Regions from separate parts of the Delftia sp. ZNC0008 genome, predicted to be linked through region 2. Evidence: predicted binding sites of a transcription regulator. Region 2 holds the regulator's gene; the other holds the start of a gene.
The links. The regulator NrdR, encoded in region 2, represses ribonucleotide reductase genes. The targets are predictions, from matches to a motif close to CACNANATNTNGTG.
Positions count from the first base shown of each region.

Region 1 (3,666 bases), on a different contig from region 2:
GGAGTCCTTGGCCTTCTGCACGGCGTAGTAGTTGATGTCGATCACGTTGTCCAGCATGCGCATGGCCGTGGTGATGGTCTTGCGCAGCTTGCCGTGGTCGATGGCGCCGTTGGTGATGTGGCGCGCCAGGTTGACCGAGCCCAGGTTGCAGACGGCGGTCTCGGTGTCGCTGGTGTTCAGCGTGATCTCGGTGCACAGGTTGGACGAGTGCACCACGCCGGCGTGCTGCTGGGGCGAGCGCACGTTGCAGGGGTCCTTGAAGGTGACCCAGGGGTGGCCGGTCTCGAACAGCATGGACAGCATCTTGCGCCACAGGTCCACGGCCGGGATGCGCTTGAACAGCTTGAGCTCGCCGGTGTCGGCCTTGGTTTCGTAGGCCGTGTAGGCGCGCTCGAAGGCTGCGCCGAAGAGGTCGTGCAGGTCGCCGACATCGGAGGGCGAGAACAGGGTCCACTGGCCCTTTTCCATGACGCGCTTCATGAACAGGTCGGGAATCCAGTTCGCCGTGTTCATGTCGTGCGTGCGGCGGCGGTCGTCACCCGTGTTCTTGCGCAGCTCGAGGAATTCCTCGATGTCCAGGTGCCAGGTCTCCAGGTACGTGCAGACGGCGCCCTTGCGCTTGCCGCCCTGGTTCACGGCCACGGCCGTGTCGTTGACCACCTTGAGGAAGGGCACCACGCCCTGCGACTCGCCGTTCGTGCCCTTGATGCGCGAACCCAGGGCGCGCACGCGCGTCCAGTCGTTGCCCAGGCCGCCGGCGAACTTGGACAGCAGGGCGTTTTCCTTGATCGACTCATAGATGCCGTCCAGATCGTCGGGCACCGTGGTCAGGTAGCACGAAGACAGCTGCGAGCGCAGCGTGCCGCTGTTGAACAGCGTGGGCGTGCTGCTCATGAAGTCGAAGGAAGACAGCAGTTCGTAGAACTCGATGGCGCGCGCGTTGCGGTCCTCTTCCTGCAGCGCCAGGCCCATGGCCACGCGCATGAAGAAGGACTGGGGCAGCTCGATGCGCGTCTTGCGCACGTGCAGGAAGTAGCGGTCGTACAGGGTCTGCAGGCCCAGGTAGTCGAACTGCTGGTCGCGTTCGGCCTTGAGGGCGGCAGCCAGGCGGGGCAGGTCGTAGTTCAGCAGCTCAGGGTTGAGCAGCTCGTTGTCCACGCCCTTCTGGATGAAGCCGGGGAAGTAGGCGGCGTAGGCCGACTGGATGTCGGCAGGCTGCACGTCATGGCCCATGACCTCGCGCACGATGGTGTGCAGCAGCAGGCGGGCGGTGACGTAGGTGTAGTCGGGGTCCTTTTCGATCAGCGTGCGCGCGGCCAGGATGGAGGCCTTGAAGACTTCTTCGATCGGCACGCCGTCGTACAGGTTGCGCAGCGTCTCGGCGACGATGGGCGCGGCCTGGATGTCGGCATTGAGGTTGCGGCAGGAGGCCTCGATCAGGGCCAGCAGGCGGGCCTGGTCCAGCGGAACGCGCTGGCCGTTGTCGGTCACATGCAGCACGGGGGCGGTCGCGGCCGCAGCGGCGGCAGCGGCCTCGGCGGCCTTCTTCTGCTCGGCACGCTCCTGGTTGCGGCGGTCGCGGTACAGCACGTAGGCGCGCGCCACGTCGTGGTGGCCGCCGCGCATCAGGCCCAGCTCGACCTGGTCCTGCACGTCTTCAATATGGAAGGTGCCGCCGCCCGGACGCGAGCGCAGCAGGGCGCGCACCACGGCCTGGGTGAGCTCGTCCACGGTCTCGCGCACGCTGGCGGAGGCAGCGCCCTGGGCGCCGCGCACGGCCAGGAAGGCCTTGGTCAGCGCGACGGCGATCTTTTGCGGGGTGAAGGGCACCACGTCGCCGCTGCGGCGGATGATCTGGTAGCCGTCCTGCACGGACAGGTGATGGGCGGAGGAAGGATTGGCAGCATCACCGTGCGCAGCGGGAGCCAAAGAATTCAGTGCTTCTTGCATGAGTTTCCTCAACGGGTGTTTGTGGATAGAACGGACGCGGACCTGCACTGGGGGCAGGCTTGCTGGGATATGGAATCGATGGCCGGATGTGCACACCGTTTTCACAGGGTGTGCACAGCTTGTGAACACTAGATATGGTGTCCGGCGTGCTCTCAGGCACTACCTGTAGTGTATCGCCGTCTCATGTACACGGGGTACTCACGGCCGGAAAACCGCTGTTTGCGCTGCGCCAAAACAGTGCCCAGTATGCAAGCCCATAGCAGCAGATCACCGCTGCGCGGTGGCTGGCGGGCGATGGCCTGTCGCAAGCCGCTACAGACTTGCCGCTGCGCCGGTCGGACCGCCGAAAGCCCCATGAACAGTGGGGCTGCGACACATGCGTGAATTTGTAAAAAAAGATCAGGCCGGCCCGGCGTGCGCCTGCGCGCCACATGGGTTGCTTTCTGGATTGACAGCGCACTTTTCCTGGGCCTGTGGACAAGCCGGCCTGCGTGCAAGGCCTGGCGCAGTCCGGCAGGAGGGTGTGTGCTTACGTGGAGGGCTGGCCGGCGCGGGGCGGCAACTGCCAGTTCGCCGTGGCCTGGTGACGGGACAGCAGCCCGCGCAGCCGGGGCCAGTCGAAGCCGGGGCCGGGATCGCGTTTGCGGCCGGGCGCAATGTGCTCATGGCCTGCGAGATGGGCGACGGGGTAGCGTGCGGCGATGGCTTCGCACAGGTTCTCCAGGGCCGCATATTGCGCCGGCTCGAACGGCAGTCCCTCCAGGCCCTCCAGCTCTATGCCGATGGAGTCGTCGTTGCAGCGATCCTTGCCGCGCCAGCTGGAGGCGCCCGCATGCCAGGCGCGCGCGTCACAGTCCACAAATTGCCAGACCTCGCCCAGGCGCGTGACGAAGAAATGGGCCGACACCTCCAGGCCGCGTATGCCCTGGTAGTAAGGATGGGCGTCCCAGTCGAGCTGGTTGGTGAACAGTTGCTGGACCGCCCCCGTGCCGTACTCGCCGGGGGGCAGGCTGATGGAGTGCACGACGACCAGATCGACCAGGGCCTGGGCCGGGCGCTCGCCGAAGTTGGGCGAGGGCAGGTGGCGTGCCTGTTGCAGCCAGCCGCCTTGCCAGGTCCAGGCCGGGGCCGTGGTCGTGGTCGTGGTAGCTGGTGCCTGCGGATCAGGCTTCGCCATGGCCGCCTCCGTCCGCCTCGGCGCTGGCGTCGCCGGGCAGGGCGATGTTCAGCCGGTCGATGCGGTAGCGGATCTGGCGCAGGCTCAGCCCCAGGCGTGCGGCCGTGGCCGTGCGGTTGAAGCCGTTTTCCTGCAGCGCCTGCACCAGGATGCCGCGCTCGCGCTCGTCCAGCCAGGCCTGCAGGTCGCGGGGCAGCTCCATGTCGGCAGGCTCCGGCGGCGGTGCGGCGCCGTCGTGCGCCTGGGTCTGCGTCGATGCGGGTGGAGCCGGCGGAGTGCCGCAGGGCAGCTGCATCTCGGGGTCTATGCGCAGCGGCCCTTCCTCGCCCAGCGTGATGGCGCGGTGCAGCAGGTTCTCCAGTTCACGCACATTGCCGGGCAGGGGCAGGCGGGCGATCTGCTCCAGGGAACGCTCGTCGATCTCGGGCATGGGCAGGCCCGACTCCTGCGACAGCCGTGCCAGCAATGCACGGCACAGCGCGGGCAGGTCCTCGCGGCGCTCGCGCAGCGGCGGAAGAAGTACTTCGATGACGTTGAGG
Region 1 is NZ_JTKZ01000960.1:346-4,011, reverse strand. Features, by position in the region: gene L995_RS30865 (ribonucleoside-diphosphate reductase subunit alpha) at 1-1,950, opposite strand, end outside; gene ampD (1,6-anhydro-N-acetylmuramyl-L-alanine amidase AmpD) at 2,480-3,127, opposite strand; partial or broken gene L995_RS30855 (sigma 54-interacting transcriptional regulator) at 3,114-3,666, opposite strand, start outside.
Region 1: L995_RS30865 (ribonucleoside-diphosphate reductase subunit alpha) is a predicted target of NrdR. The motif match lies at 2,077-2,090, and genes of this name have one in related genera.

Region 2 (3,666 bases):
TGCCCAGGCCCTGGGCCACCTGCAGGGGCTTGAGCTCGGGGTCATCTAGCCGGGCCCGCATGTACTGCTTGGCCTGGGCAAGCCGGTTGCGGGTTCTGAAATCATCGGGCCTGGCTGAGACCAGCAGCATGGTCATCAGGGTGGGGTGAAGATTCTGGTCACCGGCATCCTGTTGAAGGATGGGTGAGGGCGGTGGAGTGCTGCTCGCAGGATCGCTGCGATCCTGGCGTTGCGTTGAGCCGGAAGAGGTCTGCATTTCACGAATCTCCCGCAAGTTGCGGCTGGTGCCTGAGGGATGGTCCGCAGGCGGTTGAAGAACAATGTTCTGTAATTCTAGCTATCAATATTTGTAATTTGATAGTTTTATTGTTTCTTTGCGGGAGATGGCTGCCTGCGCAATGCACCGCTGCAGCGGGAGCGGCGCTTGGGGGCGACCCGGGCATAATCATCGGCCTATGAGCGGCAACACCTTCGGAACCCTATTCACTGTCACCAACTTCGGCGAATCGCATGGCCCGGCCATCGGCTGCGTCATCGACGGTTGCCCGCCTGGCATGGCACTGAGCGAGGCGGACATCCAGCACGACCTGGACCGCCGCCGCCCCGGCACCAGCAAGTTCGTGACGCAGCGCAACGAGCCGGACGCGGTGGAAATCCTCTCGGGTGTCTACGAAGGCCGTACCACGGGCACGCCGATCGCTTTGCTGATCCGCAATACCGACCAGCGCAGCAAGGACTACTCCAACATTGCGCAAAGCTTTCGTCCCGGCCATGCCGACTACGCCTACTTCCAGAAGTACGGCATCCGTGATCCGCGCGGCGGCGGCCGCTCCTCCGCACGGCTGACGGCGCCCACGGTGGCGGCCGGCGCCGTGGCCAAGAAGTGGCTCAAGGAAAAATTCGGCACCGAGTTCCGCGCCTGCATGACCCAGGTGGGCGAGCTGTCGCTGCCCTTCGAGAGCTGGGAGCATGTGCGCAACAATCCCTTCTTTGCGCCGGTGGCCGATGTGTCCCGCTACGAGGAATACATGGATGCGCTGCGCAAGTCGGGCGACTCCTGCGGCGCCGCGCTGCGCGTGCAGGCCAGTGGCATGCCGGTGGGCCTGGGCCAGCCGCTGTATGACCGCCTCGATGCCGACGTCGCCTACGCCATGATGGGCCTGAACGCCGTCAAGGCCGTGGAGATCGGCGCGGGCTTCGACAGCGTGGTCCAGCGCGGCACCACGCACGGCGACTCGCTGAGTCCTGGAGGCTTTCGCAGCAACAACGCCGGTGGCATCGTGGGCGGCATCAGCACGGGCCAGGATCTGGAGGTGCGCATCGCCATCAAGCCCACCAGCTCCATCATCACGCCGCGCGAGTCCATCGACACCCAGGGCCAGAGCACCGAAGTCATCACCAAGGGCCGCCATGACCCCTGCGTGGGCATCCGCGCCGCGCCCATCGCCGAAGCGTTGCTGGCCCTGGTGGTGATGGACCACGCCCTGCGCCACCGCGCCCAGTGCGGCGACGTCGATTCAGGCCTGGCGCCGATTCCTGCCGCGGCGCCCTGAAAGCGCTGCCAGGACGCCAAAGAGAAAGCCGCCCAAGGGCGGCTTTCTTGTGTCCTGCCGGCCTGATCAGCCAGGATTGCGGACTTCATCCATGACGTTCTTGAAGTCGTCCACGTCCTCGAAGCTGCGGTAGACGCTGGCGTAGCGGATGTAGCCGACCTTGTCGAGCAGCTTGAGCTCGCGCATCACCATCTCGCCCAGGCGGCTGGAGAGCACTTCGCGCTCGCCCAGGTTGCGCAGCCGTTCCTCGATGCGCTCGATGGCGGCATCGATCTGCTCCGTGCTCACGGGACGCTTGCGCAGCGCAATCTTGAACGAACCCAGCAGCTTGGCGCGCTCGTACTCGATGCGCCGCCCGTCCTTCTTGACGATGGCGGGGAAGCTGACCTCGGGCCGCTCATAGGTGGTGAAGCGCTTGTCGCAGCCGCCGCATTGGCGGCGGCGGCGGATGAAGCCCCCATCCTCGGCCTCACGGGTCTCCACGACCTGGGTGTCCGGGTGGCTGCAGAACGGGCACTTCATGGCAGGCCTCTATGCGCTCAAATCAGGCGCCGTAGACCGGGAAGCGGGCCGTCAGCTCGGCCACCTGGGCGCGCACGCGGGCCAGGTTGGCTTCGTCGCTGGGGTTCTCCAGCACGTCGGCCAGCAGGTTGGCCGTCAGGCGGGCTTCCTCTTCCTTGAAGCCGCGCGTGGTCATGGCGGGCGTGCCCACGCGGATGCCGCTGGTCACCATCGGTTTTTCGGGATCGTTGGGGATGGAGTTCTTGTTGATCGTCATGTGGGCGGCACCCAGCGCGGCTTCGGCCGCCTTGCCGGTGATGCCCTTGGCGCGCAGGTCCACCAGCATGACGTGGCTTTCCGTGCGGCCGGAGACGATGCGCAGGCCGCGGGCCGTCAGCGTTTCGGCGACGACCTTGGCATTCTTCACGACCTGCTCCTGGTAGGCCTTGAACTCGGGAGACAGTGCTTCCTTGAAGGCCACGGCCTTGCCGGCGATGACGTGCATCAGCGGGCCGCCTTGCAGGCCGGGGAAGATGGCGCTGTTAATGGCCTTCTCATGCTCGGCCTTCATCAGGATCACGCCGCCGCGCGGGCCGCGCAGGCTCTTGTGCGTGGTGGTGGTGACCACGTCGGCGTGGGGCACGGGGTTGGGGTACACGCCCGCGGCGATCAGGCCGGCGTAGTGGGCCATGTCCACCCAGAAGATGGCGCCGACTTCCTTTGCGATCTTGGCGAAGCGCTCGAAGTCGATGGCCAGGGCGTAGGCCGATGCGCCGGCCACGATGATGCGGGGCTTGTGCTCGCGCGCCAGCGCTTCCATCTTGTCGTAGTCGATGGCTTCTTCGGCGTTCAGGCCGTAGGAGACCACGTTGAACCACTTGCCCGACATGTTCAGCGGCATGCCGTGCGTCAGGTGGCCGCCTTCGGCCAGGCTCATGCCCATGATGGTGTCGCCGGGCTTGGCAAAGGCCATGAGCACGGCCTGGTTGGCCTGGGAGCCGGAGTTGGGCTGAACGTTGGCGGCCTCGGCGCCGAACAGCTTCTTGACACGGTCGATGGCAAGCTGCTCGACCACATCGACGTTCTCGCAGCCGCCGTAGTAGCGCTTGCCTGGATAGCCTTCTGCGTACTTGTTGGTGAGCTGGGAGCCCTGGGCTTCCATCACGGCGGGCGAGCAGTAGTTCTCGCTGGCGATCAGCTCGATATGTTCTTGTTGACGCAGGTTCTCGGCCTGGATGGCGGCAAAGACTTCGGCGTCGACCTTCTCGACGGTATTGGTGCGTTGAAACATGGCAGTCCTGTGAACTTGAAATTCCCTTGAGGCCAAGGGCTGCCCAGGCGAACGGCGGAACACTCCAGATCCCGCGTGCGCATGGAGGCTGGGCGGTACGCTCCCCGGTGGTTCACAGAAGGTGGTTCTTTTCAGGCCTTCTGCTGGTTTCCACGTCAGCGGCAGCGGTGCGTGAAGCGGCTGCGCCTATCGCCAGTTGCGTACCCCGCTAGTGTAGCTGAGCTGATGGAGCCGAAGACAGGCGAGGGGCGTTGGCAAAGCCGCCTGCCTGGCAGATCAGCGGGTACAGGCAGGAATGAAAAAAGCTGGCCTTAGCCAGCT
Region 2 is NZ_JTKZ01000083.1:13,981-17,646, forward strand. Features, by position in the region: gene L995_RS03030 (helix-turn-helix domain-containing protein) at 1-130, opposite strand, end outside; gene aroC (chorismate synthase) at 456-1,553, shown strand; gene nrdR (transcriptional regulator NrdR) at 1,620-2,075, opposite strand; gene glyA (serine hydroxymethyltransferase) at 2,098-3,345, opposite strand; ZMP/ZTP riboswitch at 3,380-3,555, opposite strand.